2 regions of the Lysinibacillus sp. G01H genome follow, and region 2 is predicted to be linked to the other one. Evidence: predicted binding sites of a transcription regulator. Region 2 holds the regulator's gene; the other holds the start of a gene.
What was found. Region 2 encodes CtsR, which represses protease genes until heat stress. Its sites were predicted from a motif close to ATGGTCAATAAAGGTCAAACA; they were not measured.
Positions count from the first base shown of each region.

Region 1 (10,666 bases), 890 kb from region 2:
ATGTGGAAAATAAACCAGGTGTTTCAAATTTATTGACAATCGAATCAGCTATTTCAGGGGTAGCCGTTGAAGATTTAGTCAAAAAATATGAGGGAATTGGTTATGGTGGATTCAAGCAGGGTGTAGCAACAGCAGTAATTGAACACTTAACACCTATTCAAGAAAAATTCTATCATCTTGTAGAATCATCAGAGTTAGATGTCATTCTTGATGAAGGTGCTGAAAAGGCGAATGCGATTGCTAGTGCTACATTAAAACGTATGGAAGATGCTATGGGTCTTGGTCGCGCACGTCGCTAAACTTACGGCTTGTCTGAGGATCGATCAAAGCCCAAATCAAGCACAACTGCGCAGATGATGATACAGGCTCCTACCGCCATATAAAATTCTGTTGTTTGAAAAATAAATTTGAAAACAACCTTCCATGAATAACCTAGTGTGCGGTAATTTAAATACAATATGAGATTCCCTAAAGAGAGGATCATTAAGCCATAACTTACTAAAAATAAAAAGAGACGAAACATAGTAATGGCATCCTTTCTATTTCTTCTTACTTATCATTTATTCACAAAACTATAAAAAAAGACGTCAGCCATTTAAATTTGGCTGACGTTTTTTAATGTTTATCTATTATGCTTCATATTTTTTGAATAGAAGACTTGCATTATGACCACCAAAACCAAGAGAATTACTCATTGCATATTGAATATTTGCTTCTCTTGCTTCGTTTGGAACATAATCTAAATCACATTCAGGATCAGGATCTTTTAAATTGATTGTAGGTGGTAAAATCCCTTCTTTAAGGGCTAATGCTGTGAAAATAGCTTCCACACCACCAGCTGCTCCTAATAAGTGACCTGTCATAGATTTTGTTGAGCTCATCGCAAGTTTATACGCATGATCACCAAAAGCAGTCTTCACAGCTTGCGTTTCGAATAAATCGTTATATGGCGTACTTGTACCATGGGCATTAATATAATCAACTTGTGATGGCTCTACACCACCATCTGTTAACGCTTGCGTCATCGCACGGGCTGCACCTTCACCCTCTGGAGCTGGAGCCGTAATGTGATGCGCATCCCCTGTTGCACCATAACCTAAAACTTCAGCATAGATTTTGGCACCACGAGCTTTTGCATGTTCATATTCTTCTAAAATGACAATACCCGCTCCTTCTCCGATAATAAAGCCATCTCGGTTTTTATCGAATGGGCGACATGCTGCTTGTGGATCTTGATTTAATGATAGTGCTGTATTGGCACAAAAACCTGCAACTGCCATTGTTACGATTGGTGATTCAGCACCACCAGAAATCATTACATCAGCATCTCCACGCTCAATTACTTTAAAGGCATCACCAATAGAGTTTGTGCCTGAAGCACATGCCGTTACAGAACAAGAATTAATCCCCTTTGCACCAAAGTGAATAGAGACTTGGCCTGATGCCATATCAGGAATCATCATTGGAATAAAGAAAGGACTAACACGTCTTGCTCCACGCTCTTGGAATGTTAAAAATTGTTGTTCATATGTTTCCATTCCACCGATACCAGAACCAATCCATACACCTGCACGTGGAGCTAGCTCTTCATCAATTGTTAGCTGTGCATCTTCCATTGCCATAATAGAAGCCGCTAATGCGTATTGTGTGAAACGATCCATTTTACGTGCTTCTTTACGATCAATGTATTTTTCAATATCAAAGTCCTTTACTTCTGCGGCGATTTTTGCTGCAAAAAGATCTTTATTTAAGCGTGTCAACTCACCAATGCCAGATTTACCAGCTTTAATGTTTGCCCATGTTTCTTCGATGCTATTTCCTAGTGGTGTAACTGCGCCAATTCCTGTAATTACTACTCGTCTTTTACTCATTGTCTTACTCCCCTCAAGCATTTTTCCTACTTATTTTCCCCATCTCATGGCTACGGCACCCCATGTTAAGCCGCCACCAAAACCTACAAGGACTAATAAATCATCCTCTTTAATCTTACCTGCTTCAAGCTCATCTACCAAGGAAATACCAATAGATGCTGCTGAAGTATTTCCGTATTTATGAATCGTTTTTGACATTTTTTCTGGTGGTAGCTCTAAACGCTCACGTGCAGATTCCATAATACGTATATTTGCCTGATGAGGCACTAAGAAGTCAACGTCTTCTTTTGTTAATCCTGCTTTCTCTAATACATTAACAGCCGATTCACCCATTTGTCGAACAGCAAATTTAAACACTTCACGACCATTCATCGCAATTGTATCTTGCTTCGTTAAATAAAGATTCTTTCCGCCTGTACCGTCTGCACCAAGTTCAAAGGATAGAATACCTCTACCTTCAGAGACTTGCCCAATGATAGCTGCACTGGCACCATCGCCAAATAATACAGCTGTATTGCGATCTTCCCAATCAACGACTTTCGACAGTTTTTCAACACCTACTACTAAGACATATTTATAAGCATTTGCCTCAACAAAGTGCTTTGCTGTCACTAAGCTATATATAAATCCTGCACATGCTGCTGCTTGATCCATTGCTGCAGCATTCACTGCTCCGAGTTGTTCCTGAACCATACAAGCTACACTTGGAAAAGTTTGATCCTGTGTGACAGTTGCTACAAGAATTAAACCAATTTCCTCAGGCGTAATACCCGCATTTGCAATAGCTTCTTTTGCCGCAGCTACTGCCAAATCTGAAGTTTCCTGATCATCTGCCGCAAAATGACGTTCTTCAATGCCTGTTCGAGTACGAATCCATTCATCAGAAGTATCCATGATTTTTTCCAAATCAAAATTTGTAACGACCTTCTCAGGAACATATTTGCCTATTCCTATAATACCAGCGTTCATATAGCAACCCCTCAGCTTTCTTACTATCAATTATTAGTAACTGGTCATAATTATAACGCATATAAAAGGAATGACGCAAGATGATTTAAAATTTATGCAGCTAAGTGTATTGTTCTTTGATTATAGAAGTGAAGAAATTTATGAAATGAGGTTATTCTTATTTAGGAGCTTTATCATACTTTGTGGAGCATTTCAGAGCGCTTTGCATCATGTATGAGCGGTGTCCTTTCTTTTTGGAGCACTTTTCACTCGCTTAGGAGCGCATTCCCCTATTTCAGAGCTGTTCCTAAATACTTTACATTACCAAACATAAAATACTAAATCTCATATTTGTTGTGACAAAATCGCCATGTTTCACATAAATGGTTCATTTTTTTTTGATTTATGTTATGATATGATAATGAATATGAGTAAAACCTTATGATGAAAAAAGTTCGGTTGAGGTGAAATTAATGCAATATATCGTAACGTTCATATGGTCATTCCTACTAGTTTCTATGTTAAACTACGTAGTCAGCTCTGTACTTGGTGTACCATTTGATTTCAAAACTGGAGCAATCGTTTCTGTTGTATTCTCCATCCTTATCTTTATTATTGGAGCAATCATTCCAAACGACCCTACACCAGAAGCTGCAGACCATCATTAATTCAGCTAGAAAAAACCTGTTCAGCTTCATGCCGAACAGGTTTTTTCTGTTATTTTTCCACAACACATTGTCCCTCATGCATTTTCACATGCAACGTCTCCCCTGGTAAAACTTCTCCGCGTAAGAGTTCTCTAGCAACGGCTGTTTCGATATGTCGCTGTACAAAGCGTTTTAGTGGTCTTGCTCCAAATTGGGCATCTGCCCCTTGCTCTACTACCCAATCAATGACTTCTTGCTCGACAGATAAAGTAATTTCTTGCTCTGCGACACGTTTAATCAATTGCTCCACATACTTCCAGGCAATCGCAGTAAAATGTTTAGTAGATAATGCATGGAAGAAAATGATATCATCCATTCTGTTTAAAAGCTCAGGTTTAAAATGTTGTCGTAGGGCTGTCATAACTAAGTCCTCCACAGCAGCATCATTTTCCTTTGCCTCCATTAAATAACTAGAGCCGATATTCGAAGTTAAAATGACTACTGTATTTGTAAAATTCACCATTCGTCCCTGACTATCTGTAATGCGCCCATCATCTAAAATTTGCAATAAAATGTTCGCCACATCAGGATGAGCTTTTTCAATCTCATCTAGTAGCACCACAGAATAAGGATTTCGGCGAACTGCTTCCGTTAGTTGTCCACCTTCCTCATAGCCCACATAGCCTGGAGGAGCCCCAACAAGTCGAGACACACTATGTTTCTCCATGTATTCACTCATATCAATACGAATAAAGTGATCCTCTGAATCAAATAATTGTGCAGCAAGTGCCTTGGCAAGTTCTGTTTTACCTACACCAGTTGGACCTAAAAATAAAAAGCTACCAATAGGTCGGTGTGGATCTTTGATACCTGCTCGTGCACGCCATACCGCTTCTGTCACTAATTGAACTGCTTTATCTTGTCCAACCACACGTTCATGTAATGTATCCTTTAAACGTAATAGTTTTTCACGCTCACCCTCTACTAATTTTGTTACAGGGATTCCTGTCCAACGTGAAACAATTGCAGCAATTTCATCTGCTGTTACCTCTTCACGTAAAATACGAGATTCTGCACCGTTCTCTAATTCCTTTTCAAGGACCTGAATGTCTTTTTCAAGTGTCGGAATTTTACCATGACGTAATTCAGCAGCTTTATTTAAATCATATTTACTTTCTGCCTCATCTAGATCACGACGATATTTATCCAATGTTTCACGTTTTTTCTGAATATCGTGTAGCTTTTCTTTTTCGGCTTCCCATTGTTGACGCATGCCCTCAGAGGATTCTTTTAACTTTGTTAATTCTTCACGTAATTGCTCCAGACGTTTTTTACTTGCCTCGTCCTTTTCCTTACGCAATGCCTGTTCCTCAATTTCAAGCTGCATAATACGACGTGTCACTGCGTCTAACTCCTGTGGCATTGAATCAATTTCTGTACGAATCATTGCACAAGCCTCATCAATTAAATCAATGGCCTTATCAGGTAAAAATCGTTCTGTAATATAGCGGTTGGATAGTTCTGCTGCCGCAACAATTGCTCTGTCATGAATACGTACGGCGTGATGTAATTCAAAGCGTTCTTTTAAACCACGTAAAATGGATACTGTATCCTCTATAGATGGCTCACGCACTAGTACTTGCTGGAATCGACGTTCTAAGGCAGGATCCTTTTCAATGTACATACGATATTCGTCTAATGTAGTAGCACCAATACAGTGTAATTCACCACGTGCTAGCATAGGTTTTAGCATATTTCCTGCATCCATAGCGCCATCTGTTTTCCCTGCACCTACGATCGTATGAATTTCATCAATAAATAGAATGATTTGTCCTTCTGATTCTTTTACTTCTTTTAGCACACCTTTTAAGCGTTCTTCAAATTGTCCACGATAACTTGCACCAGCGATTAACGCACTCATATCTAATTCATATAATACGCATTCTTTCAAGCCTTCTGGTACATCACCTTTTACAATACGCTGCGCTAAACCTTCCACAATCGCCGTTTTACCAACTCCTGGTTCACCGATTAATACAGGATTATTTTTCGTTTTACGTGTTAAAATACGAATTACATTTCGAATTTCTTCATCACGCCCAATCACAGGGTCCATCTTGCCATTTTTTACTTCTTCAATTAAATTGCGGCCAAATTGTTCTAATGGTTTTTTATTGTCTGTTTGTTGAAATTGCATAGCTAGCACTCCTTTATTTTCATATTTCTCATTATTTATATACCCACTCTTGTTCATATGAAAAAAGTTTGACCTTTTTTGACTAACTTTATTTTACATCACTCGACAATGCTTAGCAAAGAAATCGCCCTAAAAATTTTTCACTTATTATGGAAGTTTACGTTATAATAATGATATGTTTCTGTGTTTTAGTATCGAAATCCACTATCCTTTTGTAATAATCGCCATTTATTACAAAAAGAAAGCGATGTGTTGGAGATATGGTTTTAATGGATAATATGTTTGAAAAAATTAAAGATCTTTTTCAAAACCACGGTGTTTTTATCAAAGTGAATAAAGGAAATAAAATTTTTCTAGAGGGTGAACGGGCAAAAGAAATTTATTACATCCAATCAGGTGTTATTTCGATTAGCCAAGAATCCGAGACGGGCAAGGAATTAACCATTCGCATTTGTGGCCCTGACAACATAATAGGAGAAGGTTCGTTATTTTGTAATCTTGTCTATAATTCGATGACTGCCAAAGTTTTAGAACCCTCTACGTTATATGTTTTGAGTCGTAAATCTTTGGAGCATTTACTAGAAGAGCAGCCGACTGTTATGGTGGAATACATGAAGTGGCTACAAACAGAAAATTTAAAGCATCAGAGTCGTTTGCGCGATTTAGTGTTAAACGGTAAAAAAGGTGCTCTATTTTCAACGCTCATTCGACTGTCCAATACGTATGGTAAACCTGTAGAAAATGACGCGATTTTTATTGATTTTCAGCTAACAAATACAGAAATTGCAAATTTGTGTGCGACAAGTCGGGAAATGATTAATCGTATGCTGAATGATTTAAAAAAACATGAGATTATCACTTTTGATAAAGGATTTATTACCATTCATGATTTACAATTTTTAAAAAATGAAATTGCCTGTGAAAATTGTCCATTACAAATATGCCGTATCGATTAGTTTCGTTACAAGCAAAAACCCTGCTTATTTTTCAATAAGCAGGGTTTTAAATAATCCATTTTAACTTAACGTACGCCCAATGCCATTTTTGCATAGCGTGACATTTTATCTTTCGACCAAGGTGGATTCCATACAATATTAACATTTGTACTTTTCACTTCTGGAAGTTCACCTAACGCCGTATTCACTTGATCCACAATGACTGGACCAAGTGGACAACCCATAGATGTTAGTGTCATCGTAACAGTTGCAACACCTTCATCATCTAATTCCACATCATATACTAAACCTAAGTTGACGATATCAATGCCAAGCTCAGGGTCAATTACGTTTTCTAAAGCACCTAACATGCTATCTTTCATATCCTGATCCATTCGTATTTCTCCTTCCATCATAGTGTTAACCTTATCATAGCAGATGCACCCTGTTATGCCAAATGCTGTGCAAGCCATGCTGTAGCTGCTAGCATACCGTCACGTGGTACAGCATGTCCAGCCCTTTTGTTCACCATGAATTTTAAATATTCAGGGTTTGCTTCATAGTATTCCCGTAATGATTCATAAAATTTATATGTTTCGTGAAAAGGAACTGTTTTATCTAATTCTCCATGCCAAAAGAATACAGGGCGACCCGCGAATTTTTCTGGTGTGAAACTGACATCATATTTAGCAAGGGCTTCATTAATTTTTTCAACGTCTTCCTCTGACATCGGCCAGTTAACTCCGCTTCTAGCAAATTGTTGCAATTGGTATTCACCCAATTTTATAAAACCAGGTGCACCCATACATATTGCAGCTGTTTGTATCCAATCATAAAGTTTCAGACAGCCTGATGTCACGATGCCACCCATTGAAGTGCCTCCTATGCCAATTTTATGACTAGCTAATAAATTTTTATTCTTTAATTCATCATATAATTGTTGTACTTCATGAATAGAATTTAAAACAATGTCCCAAAAATTTAAATTCATTTGCATTTCCGTTAGGCCTTCGCTACGCTCACCATGAAATTTTGCATCTGGCAATAGGACACGCACCCCTTTATGCACCAATTGGTATGCATAGTGTAAGTTATGTTCTTTTGCACTCATAAAACCATGCAAAAAAATGACTACCGGGGTTTCTTCATTCATCTTGTCTGTATGTATATGTAATAAAGGAATATTTCCCCACACTTCTTTTTCTACAAACATTATTGTCACTCCCAACTATTCTCTCATCTTTATGTTAGCAAACTTTTTTCACTGTGACAAAATTTTGACGAATGTAAGACAAAGAGATACTATTCAAACTATAGGAAAGGGGCAACGAGCTATGAAACCGCATTTAATCGTATTAGACTTAGATGGAACTTTATTAACAGATCAACAACAAATTTCTGCAAAAACAAAAAAAACATTATTGCAGGCTAAGGAACAAGGGCATCAAGTGATGATTGCGACGGGACGTCCATACCGTGCAAGCGATCTTTATTATCATGAACTTGGGCTCACTACACCCATTGTTAATTTTAATGGCGCATATGTGCATCATCCTAAAAATGTCTCTTGGCAACATATGCACACACCAATTGATTTAAGTGTCGTACATGATGTTGTTGATTCTATTAACAGTTATGAATACGAAAATATTATCGCTGAGGTAAAAGATGATATTTATGTCCACACAGAAGACGATCGTATTTTAAATATTTTTAATATGGGGAATCCAAGAATTACACTTGGCGATTTATACACACATCTCTTGGAAAATCCCACAAGTTTGCTGATTCAGGCAAATGAAGCCAATTCGGTTATTATACGTGATCATTTACAGGCAGTGCATGCTGAAGTCATCGAGCATCGTCGCTGGGGCGCACCTCTTCATATTATTGAAATTGTGCGTCGAGGCTTAAATAAAGCTGTTGGCATAGCGCATGTGGCAAAAGATTTAGGTATCCCACGTGAGCGCATTATCGCGTTTGGCGATGAAGACAATGATTTAGAAATGATTGAATATGCTGGACTTGGTGTAGCGATGGGGAACGGTATCTCAAGTCTTAAAAACATTGCAAATGAAATAACTGCAACGAATAATGATGATGGAATTGCAAAAATACTCATCGATCGCTTGAAATTATCATAGTTAAGTAGTAAGTTCAAGTTAACATTCCATTTTTACCAGTTTAACTTTATTCAGTGGTACCCCTTCCATTTATAGTGAGTATCTACTGAAGAAAGTTAAAAAGCTTTAAAAGTAAGTTGAAATTAGGGGGACAAGAGAATGAAGATTTTTACGGATAGTGGATGTGATCTACCAAAATCTTACTATGAAGAAAATGATGTCGTGCTACTCCCTTTACGAGTGCAATTGAACAACAAAGAATATGAAGATGTGATTTCAATTGATTCCAAAGAGATCTATGATGCAATACGCCAAGGTGCTCAGCCAAAAACATCACAAGTGTCACCTGAGCTCTTTTTGAAGCATTTTGAGGAGCTAGCCAAAAATGATGAAGAAGGTATTTATATCGCGTTTTCATCAGAATTATCAGGCACATATAGTACTGCTCAAATGATTCGCAATCAGGTACTTGAGCAGTATCCTTCCTTAAAACTAGCCATTATCGACTCAAAATGCGCATCACTAGGACATGGCCTTGTCGTGGAAGAAGCTGTACGACTGCGAAATATAGGAGTATCCTTAGAAGATATGGCCTCTAAAATAAATACCCTTGCACCTCAGGTTGAGCATTTATTTACAGTAGAAGACTTAGATTACCTTGCAAAAGGCGGTCGTGTATCAAAAGCTAGTGCATTTTTAGGCGGCCTTCTTAGTATTAAGCCTATTTTAAATGTAGAAGATGGCAAACTTGTACCGATTGAAAAGTCACGCGGTCGAAAAAAAGCACTTAATCGTATGTTAGATTTAATGCAGGAGCGTGGTGGCAGCTTTACAAATAAAATCGTAGGTATTAGCCATAGTGACGACGCTGCCTTTGCGAATGAAGCAAAAGCCTCTATCCAGGAGCGTTTTTCACCTCAAGCTGTGCAAATTACCATGATAGGTTCCGCGATCGGCTCACATGTCGGACCTGGGACTATTGCAATTTTCTTCACAAATAAAAGCTTTGAAGGCTAATAAAAAGCATGCTAGGATGGCTCCTGGCATGCTTTTTTGTCGTGTTATTATTATTGGACGTCTTGCTCCTGACGACGAACTTTCCCTCGTTTAATGATGATGACAACAAAGCCAATAAAGATCACCCATACTAAGCCAAGAGCTACCATATAAGGAGTGTTTAAGCCTTCATCATTGCGAACTTGATAAATTTCAACCATTTCTCGGTCTAAAATAACAGGATAAACTTCTTTTTCATTTATGCGAACTTTTTCCTCATGTAAAATACCGTTCAGCATTTTCCCTTCACCAAGTTGTTCAGGTGTTAAGTCGACGCGTTGTGTTTTACCAGTATTATTAACCATGATTACCCACTTTTCTTCGTCAGAAGAACGTGTAAAGACAAGAAGGCCATTTTCATTTGTAATGACTTCAAAATCACCATTACGTAAAGTAGCTGATTGATTACGTAAAGATTGAACATTTTTAATATAATCAATCAGTTCTTCGTCTGTTTTAAAGTTATAAAGCTGGTGTGTATCTGGTTTTGCTTCCCCATTCATAGCAATTTCTGTCCCGTATTGTACGACAGGAATTCCTGGTAGCATAAATAAAGCACCCATCGCCATTTTTAAGCGGGTAGGTGGGAACATATTTTCATTAGCAGAGTCAAATGTAAAACGATGGGTTTCAAGTGAATCCACCATAATTTGTGTCGGTTTTTCTCCTGTGAAGGGTTCCATTAATTTTGAAGAATCCATATCCACGTTTTTAAATATATTACGATAGATATCTGCTGTTACAGGTGAGAAAGTTGCATCAAAGTCAGCATCACTTTCTTCATTTGCTATCACATAAAGTGACGTTTTTGTCTCTTTTAATGCAGTTATTACTGCATTGATAAACGCTGTATCAGCCCCTGCGATATTTGTTAAACGAATACCACCGA
Region 1 covers NZ_CP118397.1:745,439-756,104, reverse strand. The annotation lists gene trpS (tryptophan--tRNA ligase) at 1-299, shown strand, start outside; gene PSR12_RS03610 (YuzI family membrane protein) at 302-523, opposite strand; gene fabF (beta-ketoacyl-ACP synthase II) at 630-1,871, opposite strand; gene PSR12_RS03600 (beta-ketoacyl-ACP synthase III) at 1,902-2,840, opposite strand; gene PSR12_RS03595 (YjzD family protein) at 3,293-3,487, shown strand; gene PSR12_RS03590 (ATP-dependent Clp protease ATP-binding subunit) at 3,537-5,663, opposite strand; gene PSR12_RS03585 (Crp/Fnr family transcriptional regulator) at 5,933-6,619, shown strand; gene PSR12_RS03580 (metal-sulfur cluster assembly factor) at 6,685-6,993, opposite strand; gene PSR12_RS03575 (prolyl oligopeptidase family serine peptidase) at 7,047-7,811, opposite strand; gene PSR12_RS03570 (Cof-type HAD-IIB family hydrolase) at 7,933-8,742, shown strand; gene PSR12_RS03565 (DegV family protein) at 8,881-9,738, shown strand; gene PSR12_RS03560 (alpha-amylase family glycosyl hydrolase) at 9,789-10,666, opposite strand, start outside.
Region 1: the regulator CtsR is predicted to act here: its motif matches at 5,729-5,749, upstream of PSR12_RS03590 (ATP-dependent Clp protease ATP-binding subunit).

Region 2 (10,666 bases):
ATTCCAGGATCGCCCCCGATCAATACTAGAGAACCAGGTACAATGCCCCCGCCTAATACACGATTGAGTTCGCCCATTTCTGTTGCTACACGCGATTCTTCAGTAGCTTCCACTTGGATAATCGGGATTGCCTTTTGTGTGACTGTAGCAGAATGTTGAAATGCTCCTCGTGGACCTTTTGCAACCATCTCTACTTCTTCCACCATTTTATTCCATTCACCACACCCAGGGCATCTTCCCATCCATTTAGCAGACTCATAGCCACAGCCTGAACATACAAATTTCGTTTTTTTCTTTGCCAAATTGCTTTCACCTCGAATATTTGTTCTTATCCTTAATTGTACAGAAAAAAAGACAGCTTGGCACTTAAAGCCTCACTGTCTTTCCTTGAAATTATTTAGAGATGGATACTCCCTCTTTTTTCTTTACAACAAACTCATCGTTTACGTAATCAATGATAACCTGATTACCCTTTTCTACATTACCCTTTAGTAATTCTTCCGATAATCGATCCTCTACTTGTTTTTGTAATGCACGACGTAGTGGACGAGCACCATATTGAGGGTCATAGCCTTCTTCAGCAATTTTCTCAAGTGCTGCATCAGTCAACTCTAACGAAATATCTTGCTCTTTCAAGCGTTTTGTTAAAGCATTGCCCATCATCGCAATGATTTCTTTTAAGTGCTCTTTTTCTAATGCGTGGAAGACAATCATTTCATCGATACGGTTTAAGAATTCTGGACGGAATGCTTTTTTCAATTCTTCTAACATCGTACCCTTCATGTCTTTATGCTTAGACTCTGCACCGCCTACATTGAAACCAAGGCTCTTTTGGTATTTTAATGCATCCGCACCAACGTTTGAAGTCATAATGACCACTGTATTGCGGAAGTCTACTACACGTCCCTTAGAGTCTGTTAAACGACCATCTTCAAGCACTTGTAATAGAATATTGAATACATCAGGGTGTGCCTTTTCAATTTCATCTAATAAAACGACTGAATATGGCTTACGACGAACTTTCTCTGTCAGTTGGCCACCATCATCGAAGCCTACATAGCCTGGAGGTGAACCTACTAGACGAGAAGTCGAATGTTTCTCCATATACTCGGACATATCAACACGAATCATCGCATCCTCATCGCCAAACATTACTTCAGCAAGTGCTCTTGCAAGCTCTGTTTTACCAACGCCTGTAGGTCCTAAGAAGATAAATGAACCAATTGGTCGTTTTGGATCCTTTAGGCCTGCTCTTGCACGACGTATTGCACGAGAAATTGCTTCTACCGCTTCTCCTTGCCCTACTACACGTTTGTGTAACTCTTCTTCGAGCTGTAATAACTTGGAAGATTCTTCAGAAGCAATTTTAGCTACTGGAATTCCTGTCCACATTGAGACAACTGCTGCTACATCATCCACAGTTACTTTAGATTCGGCTTTACCTTGCTCTTCTTTCCAATTTTTTCGGGTAGCTTCAATTTCATCCTTCAGCTTTTGCTCTGTATCTCTTAGTGCTGCTGCCTTTTCAAATTCTTGACCTGATACGGCTGCATTTTTTTCAGAACGAACATTTTCAAGCTTATCCTCAAGCGCCTTTAAGTTTGGTGGCACTGCGAATGAGCGTAAGCGTACTTTAGAACCCGCTTCATCGATTAAGTCAATCGCTTTATCTGGTAAGAATCGGTCAGAAATATATCTATCACTCATTTTGGCCGCTGCTTCAATCGCTTCATCTGTAATTTTCACACGGTGATGCGCTTCATAACGATCGCGTAAGCCTTGAATAATTAGAATAGCCTCTTCCACTGTCGGCTCATCCACTTGGATTGGTTGGAAACGACGCTCTAAGGCTGCATCCTTTTCAATGTACTTGCGGTACTCATCAAGTGTTGTGGCACCAATACATTGAAGTTCACCACGTGCTAAAGATGGTTTTAAGATATTTGATGCATCAATCGCACCTTCAGCACCACCCGCGCCAATTAATGTATGCAATTCGTCAATAAATAAAATGATGTTGCCTGCTTGGCGAATTTCATCCATCACTTTTTTCAAACGATCTTCAAATTCTCCACGATATTTTGTACCTGCAACAACTGTCCCCATATCTAAGGTCATTACACGTTTGTCACGAAGGATTTCTGGAACTTCATTATTAATAATTTGCTGTGCCAATCCTTCAGCAATCGCTGTTTTACCAACACCTGGCTCACCAATCAATACAGGGTTATTTTTCGTACGACGCGATAAAACCTCAATAACTCGTGTAATTTCCTTGCTTCGGCCAATGACAGGGTCTAATGTACCTTCACGTGCAATTTGTGTTAAATCACGTGCTAGGCTATCTAATGTTGGTGTATTGGCAGCTTGAGCTGCTTGTTGGCCAGATTGTGCATTATCATTATTACCTAATAGCAATAATACTTGCTGGCGAGCTTTATTTAAGCCGACTCCCGCATTGTTTAAAACGCGAGCTGCCACGCCCTCACCCTCACGTATAAGCGCCAATAATAAATGCTCTGTACCGATATAGGAGTGACCCAATTTACGTGACTCATCAACAGATAATTCAATTACTTTTTTAGCTCTTGGCGTATAATGAACGATTGGACCGACATCTTCTTTGCCCTTACCAACTAATTCTTCAATGCCAGCTTCAATCGTTTGAGGACTAATATCAATGGCTTCTAACGCTTTCGCAGCAATACCGCCGCCTTCACGTATAAGCCCTAATAGAATATGCTCTGTACCGATAGATTCGTGCTTCCAACGAATAGCCTCTTCCTGAGCAAGCTGTAATACTTTTTGCGCGCGTTGTGTAAAACGATTAAACATCATATAAATCCTCTCCTTTTTCCCCATTTATAGGCTTATTCGCATGTTCTTGGGATAATGTCTCACGAAGCATCTCCGCTCGTACACGATCCCGTTCAGCAGGTGGTAATGCCTCACCTGCATAGTGCTGTAAAAAACCTGGTTGCATACTAACAACACATTCATTTAAGGTCGTTGCTTGTATACCATCAATCAATTGTAAATCTACTCCTAAACGAACATTAGATAGGCAAGTAGCAGCTTCCTCACTTGTTAAAATCCTTGCATGTGTAAGTGTGCCTAAAGCTCGATATACGCGATCTTCTAGCGCAAGCTCTGCCTTTTCCATTAATTTACCTCTTGCATGTCGCTCTTTTTGAATAATCTTTTCAGCGACACTTTGTATATCTGCTAATATATCTTCCTCTGTCTTCCCAAGTGTAATTTGGTTAGAGACTTGATAAACATTCCCTAAATTTTCGCTTCCTTCACCATATATACCTCTTACAGTCATTCCTAAGCGTGTCATGGCATTTATAATTTGATTCATTTGCCCAGTTAATGTAAGAGCGGGTAAATGCATCATGACGGATGCTCGTAGCCCCGTACCAATATTCGTTGGACAGCTTGTTAAATAACCAAAAGTATCTCGAAAAGCATATGGTAATACTTTCTCTAGGATACGATCAATCTTATTTGCTTGTTCATAGGCACTTTGAAGTTGAAAACTTGCTGTCATACATTGAATGCGTAAATGATCCTCTTCATTCACCATAATGCTAACGGATTCATCTTCAGAGAGTAGTATAGAGCCCACTTGCTCTTTTTTAGCCAGTTGCGGGCTAATCAAATGCTTTTCTACAAGAATTTGACGCTGTAAAGGGGTTAAATCCTTTATAGCAAAATAAGCATAATCATTTTGAAGCGTTGGGCTATCGCTGATTGCATGTGTAACGGCCTGTTCCACTTGCAGTGCCTCATTTTCTGAAAATGCTAATGGAAAACGATAGCCATCTAAATTTCGTGCAAGGCGGATCCGTGTACTAATGACGATATCTGAGTAATCATCTTTGATATGCATCCATGTTGGTGTCGCACGCTCTAAAAATGATTCAATCATCATGTCACATCACCACCTTCAAATTGTAGATGCTTCTCTAGCTCTTTGACTTCATCACGTAGCTTCGCCGCTTCTTCAAACTTTTCTTCATCTACGGCGGATTTCATACGCTTGCGGATATCCTCTATTTGCTTTTTAATAACATACACATTACTGCGAGCACCAGGCATTTTACCAATGTGTTGTGGACCTGCCTGAATACGATTAAAAAGCTTTGGCAAATGATCTCCAAATGTGTCATAACAGCTTGGGCACCCGAATTTTCCTTCTTTTAAAAATTGCTTATACGAAAATCCACATTGTGGGCATGTTTGCTGCTGTGGTTGTACCTGTTGTTTTTCCCCCACCTTTTGCCATGTAGGAGAGCCAAACCAGTTAGACAATAACTGTTGAATAGATACTGGCTCTTGTTTAAACTCTGCATGAAATGGATGGAATTGTGAGGCGCAGACGTCACAATAATGATGCTCTACTTTTTGCCCACTTTGAACTTGTGTTACTGTAACTGTCGCATTACGTTGTTTACAATGTTCGCATATCATTTCCATCACCTCACTATTTTTGTTGTTCATATTTTATTGTTGTCAGCATTGCTCGCAATATTTTTGATCGAATGACATCTCTTAATGGGAGATGCAAGTCGATCGTGGAGCGATCAATTGCTGCTAACATTAATTTCGCTTCTCGCTTGGAAATTACCTGCTCATCAATGAGTCGATAAACCAAATCTTCTGCCATCGTTTGTGATGCCCCACCTTCAATTTGCCTGAGAACATCGTCGATCAAATCAATCTGTGAATTCGCGCGGACACGTAAAATTCGAATGTATCCACCACCACCACGTTTGCTCTCAACAAGGTAACCCCGCTCGGCAGTAAATCTTGTATTAATAACATAATTTATTTGTGATGGTACACATTGAAATTTATCAGCAATTTCACTACGTTTAATTTCAATATGCCCTTCCCCACCTAATTCAAGTACTTGCTTTAAGTAACCCTCTATGATGTCTGATATATTACGCATTTTAGGAATACACCTCGCTTGCTTCACTGACTTTGACTATCTTTGACTTTCTTTGAGTATATTATACAAAACGCTTGAAAAAAATTGCAATGATTTCGCCCATAGAAAAGTGGAAAGTCTTGAAAATGGCTTTTTAATAAACGAAAAAGGCACTTTTCGATCATTTGTTTACGGTTTAATAATTTCCTCATACACCTAATGTACCCTTATTCGTCATAGAAAAAACGCAAGCATATGCAACTAGCATATACTTGCGTCTATGAAAATTATACCCAGCGACCAACAATTGGATAACGCCAAGGTTCATCAGACAATGCTTTTACGATACCGATAATCGGTACCACAAATAGCATAATGCCGAAAATGATTAAAAATGGTAAGCCAATAAGGACAAAGCTTAAAACAACAGAGATAGCAATTAAAACACCCATGACAATTTGGAATAGCAGTGCTTGAATAGAAATTGCCTTTATTTCCTCATCCGAACTAATTAAAAAGAAAATAATGGGCACTAACCATGGCGCAAAAAATGCACTTGCGTGTATGATTACTTTAGACCATTTAGACTCCATATATATCAACCCTTTCTTTGAACTTTATTCTATGTTTTATGTACTACTATTTACGGAACTATACCCGCAATAGTTTCACATTAAGAAGGATTTTTTAAAATTTTTTTGAAAGGCTGTGAGGAGCGTTGGAATTTAACAACACATTAGCAAATGAATATGAAAAGGGTATTCGCCGTACATTGCCTAGTTATGATACCATGCTACGTTTAATACAAACTTTTTATCATTCTAGGCTATCAGAAAATGCTAACATGTTAGTCGTGGGAGCAGGGAGTGGCAATGAAATTATACAGCTTGCAGAAGGAAGACCTCACTGGTCATTTACTGGCATTGATCCATCAGAATCCATGCTTACTATAGCTAAAGAGCGTTTGCTCACTCTACCAAATAATATGTCATTCCATCAGGCTACAATACTAGATGCTTCGCTGTCCTCTACTCAGTATGATGCAGCAAGTTGTGTTCTCGTCTTGCATTTTATTCACGATTATAAAGAAAAGCTAGAAACAATAAAAGCAATAGCAAGATATTTGAAACCTGGAGCACCGTTTGTCCTTGTTTCAAAATATGGTCAGCTAGGATCTTTAGAAACAGAACTACAATTTGATTTATGGCGTTCTTATTGGCTACAGCATACTAGACTTTCTTTATCCGAAGTAGCAGAGATGGAAAAATCCATTCGTTCCCTTTCTTTTATGAGTGAAGAGGAAATTTTAACACTTTTACAAAGTGCGGGCTTTACTAAACCTTCTAGATTTTTTGCCACTACTTTGTTCGGTGGTTGGGTATGCTTTAAAGAGGATCGCTAACTATTTTGTAGTAAATAATTTGAGGTGAAAACCGTGATAAGCACCATCGGCATTACAAAGCAGCAACAATTGTTAAAGGATTTTCCATTAGAAGAGATACATCAGCAAGAATTTGAATGGTATTGGGTTGATTTTAATTGTCCTACAGCGGAGGAAGAATTATTGTTGGATACATTTTTCCACTTTCACCCTCTTGCTATTGAAGATTGCTTAATGAGGTTGCAGCGTCCTAAGCTCGATTTCTATGATGATTTTCATTTCTTTGTCATTCATCGAGTAAACGAAGAGACGTTAGCTGCGGAGGAGGTTAATATTTTTGCCTCCAATAAATTCATCATAACCTTCCATAAAAATCCTGTCCCTGAGATAGAGAAGGTGCAAAAAATGCTGGAAAACCAACCGAAGAATTGGGAGCGAGGTACTGTATACCTAACGTATCAAACCATTGATAAAATTGTTGATAGTTATTTTCCACTCGTTTACAAAATTGAAGATCATCTAAATGCTTTAGAAGGTGAACTTACATACCAAAGTAATGTAAATGCCATGAAAATTGTCTTCGAGTTCCGTAGTGACTTGCTTGACTTAAGACGTACTATTTTACCAATGCGTGACCTTTTATATCGCATTCTTAATTCTTACCGTTTCTCACTAAAAAAATCGGAGAGAGCTTATTTTGGAGATATCTACGACCATCTACTTAAGCTAACAGAGATGGTTGAATCTAATCGAGAGCTTACAGCAGATATGCGAGATAGTTATATGGCTATGAGTTCTAGCCGAATGAACGGTATTATGATGACTTTAACAATTGTATCAACTATCTTTATACCACTTACTTTCATTGCTGGTGTGTATGGGATGAATTTCGATAACATGCCTGAGCTACATGGGCAATACAGCTATTTTATTGTACTCGGGATTATGATAATTATCGTTATCTTTATGTTGGCCGTCTTTAAACATAAAGGCTGGTTTAAACTGTTTAAACCATAAAAAGACTGCTCGTTTTAATAAAAACGAGCAGTTTTTTAATCTATTAATATGGTCCTCTGTCATCAATCTTATTATCACCTTGCTGTGGAAATAAAAAGTACGCTAATACCCCTGATCCCAAAGCTGCACATATTGTAATTAATAATTGCTCAATATCTGGTACCTCAGCATGATAGTTTCGTAGCATATAAACAGAGCCAATGGCAACAATCACCATAACAGGAATAACAAATTTAAAACGTTTTTTCTCCATACCACCCCTCCTTCCATTTTTATTTTCGTACGATTTTTATATTGCTAAACAGTTCGTATTTTACAGGTTTCCTATTTTAAATTCAAATTTACATTGCTTCACCATTTGGACTAACAATAAAGTAAAAAAAATAAAGAAATAACCAATTTTTTAACCAAATATTCAGCAAATAATAGTAAAATAGATTTAATACCATTTATTTATTAAATTTACAAACCTAACAAATTTCAAAAGTGCTTATTTACTTACAATTTATTATGGATATTAAGAATGGAGCAAATAATAATGAGTTGGTTTTCAAAAAATAGTAGTGCTAGCTACGCAATTACATTAACACCTGAAAATTTTAAGAGCAGTGTACAATTAGATGTATTGAACCACCCCAACCTTCAAAAACAATTACAACTTTTAAATTTAACTCTTGAGGATTTAGCTATCATTAAGCAACTACAGCCTTTAGCTAAAGACTTAATTCCTGAAATGGTGGAGAAATTTTATGCAGCCATTAGTTTGAGCCAAGATTTACTTGATATTATTAATAAAACATCACATATTGATCGTTTAAAAATTACGTTACATAAACATTTAAGTGACATTTTTGAAAGTCATATTAATGATGCCTATATTGCTGAACGAAAAGCCATTGCTGAGACTCACGTTCGAATTGGCTTGCAATCAAAGTGGTATATTGCCTCATTCCAGTCACTCACTACTACTTTTGCAAACTTTGTGAACGAGGTAGATATTTCCAAAACAGATGCTATTCGTGCTATAAACGCTTTTTGTAAAATCATTAATTTTGAGCAACAACTCGTGATTGAGGCATATGAAAAAGAGGAAGAACGTATTCGCTCAGCAGCAGATGCAACAAAAAATTCCCTTGTAACGACGATCCAAAGTACTGCAGAGGAGCTTAATGCCATTAGTGAAGAAACAGCCGCATCACTATTAGTGATTTCCTCACAAACAGATGATATTGCTGTAGCAACCAAGCAAGGATTGAGTTTCGTAGCAGATACACAAGAAAAATCAAGACGAGGCCAACAGCAATTGAAAGAACAAAATGATTTAATCCAAGTTATTTTGCAAAGTGTCAATGGTCTTGAAGTAACGATGAACCAACTACGTACCTCTTCTCAAAAAATTTCTGAAATCGTTGGGCTAGTTACAGGCATTGCTGATCAAACCAATTTATTAGCATTAAATGCTTCTATTGAAGCTGCTCGAGCTGGAGAACATGGGAAAGGTTTTGCAGTGGTGGCTGAGGAAGTTCGTAAACTTGCTGAGGAAACAAAAAATGCCGTCCAAAATGTTTCCCATCTTATTAAGGACACAGAAAGTAATATTACGACTATGGCTAATTCAGTTATTAATGTTGATCAAAAAATTCAACATAGTGTCAATACACAAGAAAGCTTATCCAAGTCATTTAATGATATTGCTGATGCAGTTTCTGGCATTCAGCAGCAATACGTAAATACATCTAGAGATATTTCAGCCATTTCTAATTTAATCACTGAATTATCGCAGGGCGCTACGCTAGTCTCTTCTTCTTCCGACTCGCTCATTAATGTTGTCAATGAACTAAATATGTAAAATAAAAAGGGAACTCATTTAGAGTTCCCTTTTTCCTTAATGCGGCAATGCACGTTTTTGTTTACGGTGCTCTCGTCTTGCTGGCCCAGTTTCAAATAAACGCTTCTCTTCATCTGTTTCAGGATAGATTGAGGGAACTGGTACGGGTTTCCCTTCCTCATTTACTGCAACCATCGTGACAAATGATTCTGTCGTTAATTTTTCCTCGCCAGTCTCAATATTGCGAGAAACAACGCGAACATAAACCTCCATTGAAGAACGTCCTGTAGACGAAACAATACTCTCAATTTCAAGAATATCTCCTACATGTGCAGCGGATAAAAAATCAACCGAGTCAATAGAAGCTGTCACTACAAGGCCTTTAGCATGTTTCATTGCTGTAATAGCAGCGATTTCATCAATATAAGCTAACACTCTTCCACCGAAAATAGAATTGTGATTATTTGTGTCTGGGGGTAATACGAGACGCGATTGAACCGTACGTGATTGGCTCATGGGTACAGCGTTGTTTGGCATAATTCTTGCAACTTCCCTTCTCATGTTGTTCTTTCGTCATCGTATCGCAGAAAAAGAGCTGATGCAAATTTAGAACGATTTTTTCATCGAAATAAATTTCATATCAGTCATTTCTTCTATAGCCCACTTAATTCCTTCACGTCCATAACCACTCATCTTTACTCCACCATATGGCATGTTATCTACTCGGAATGTCGGAATATCATTTATAATGACAGCACCAGCCTGTAATTCATCTGCTGCATATAAAGCATCTGACAATATATTCGTGTAAATACCTGCATTTAGGCCAAGGTCCGACTCATTTACAAGTCGAATTGCGTCGTCTAATGTTTCATATGAAACAATTGAGACGATTGGTGCGAATGTTTCCTGACAAACAATTTTCATATCAGCTGACACATTCGTCATAACTGTTGGCGTTAAAGTACGTTCAGTAAATACGCCTCCAGTTGCAATCGTAGCCCCCTGCTCTTGTGCCTCCTCAATCCATTCCCTGATGCGTTCCACCTCATTTGGGTTTATCATGGCACTAACATCTGTAGTCTTCTCTAATGGATCTCCTACTATAAGCCTTTCTGTTTCTGCAACAAATGCTTTAGTAAATTCATCAATAATGGAAGAATGCACATATATACGTTGTAACGAAATGCATACTTGTCCAGCAAAGTTAAAAGCACCGCTTACACAACGACCAATAATTTTATTTATTGGCGTAGATGGTTCGACAATTACTGCTGCATTAGAACCTAGCTCTAAAGTTACTTTACGTAAGCCTACTTTTTCTTTAATTTTCAAGCCAACTTTACCACTTCCTGTAAAGGTTACTTTTTTGACGTATGGATGTGTGACAAGTGTATCACTTAGCTCGCCTCCACTTCCTGTCACAATTTGTAATGCCCCATCCGGTAATCCGGCCTCTCGGAAAATCTCAGCCATAACGATAGCACTTAGTGGCGTTTGT
Region 2 covers NZ_CP118397.1:4,541,859-4,552,524, forward strand. The annotation lists gene radA (DNA repair protein RadA) at 1-302, opposite strand, end outside; gene PSR12_RS23125 (ATP-dependent Clp protease ATP-binding subunit) at 394-2,838, opposite strand; gene PSR12_RS23130 (protein-arginine kinase McsB) at 2,828-3,937, opposite strand; gene PSR12_RS23135 (UvrB/UvrC motif-containing protein) at 3,934-4,476, opposite strand; gene PSR12_RS23140 (CtsR family transcriptional regulator) at 4,490-4,960, opposite strand; gene PSR12_RS23145 (DUF4870 domain-containing protein) at 5,227-5,532, opposite strand; gene PSR12_RS23150 (class I SAM-dependent methyltransferase) at 5,658-6,341, shown strand; gene corA (magnesium/cobalt transporter CorA) at 6,375-7,337, shown strand; gene PSR12_RS23160 (hypothetical protein) at 7,381-7,590, opposite strand; partial or broken gene PSR12_RS23935 (protoglobin domain-containing protein) at 7,876-8,421, shown strand; gene PSR12_RS23940 (methyl-accepting chemotaxis protein) at 8,542-9,186, shown strand; gene PSR12_RS23170 (acyl-CoA thioesterase) at 9,223-9,702, opposite strand; gene PSR12_RS23175 (aldehyde dehydrogenase family protein) at 9,772-10,666, opposite strand, start outside.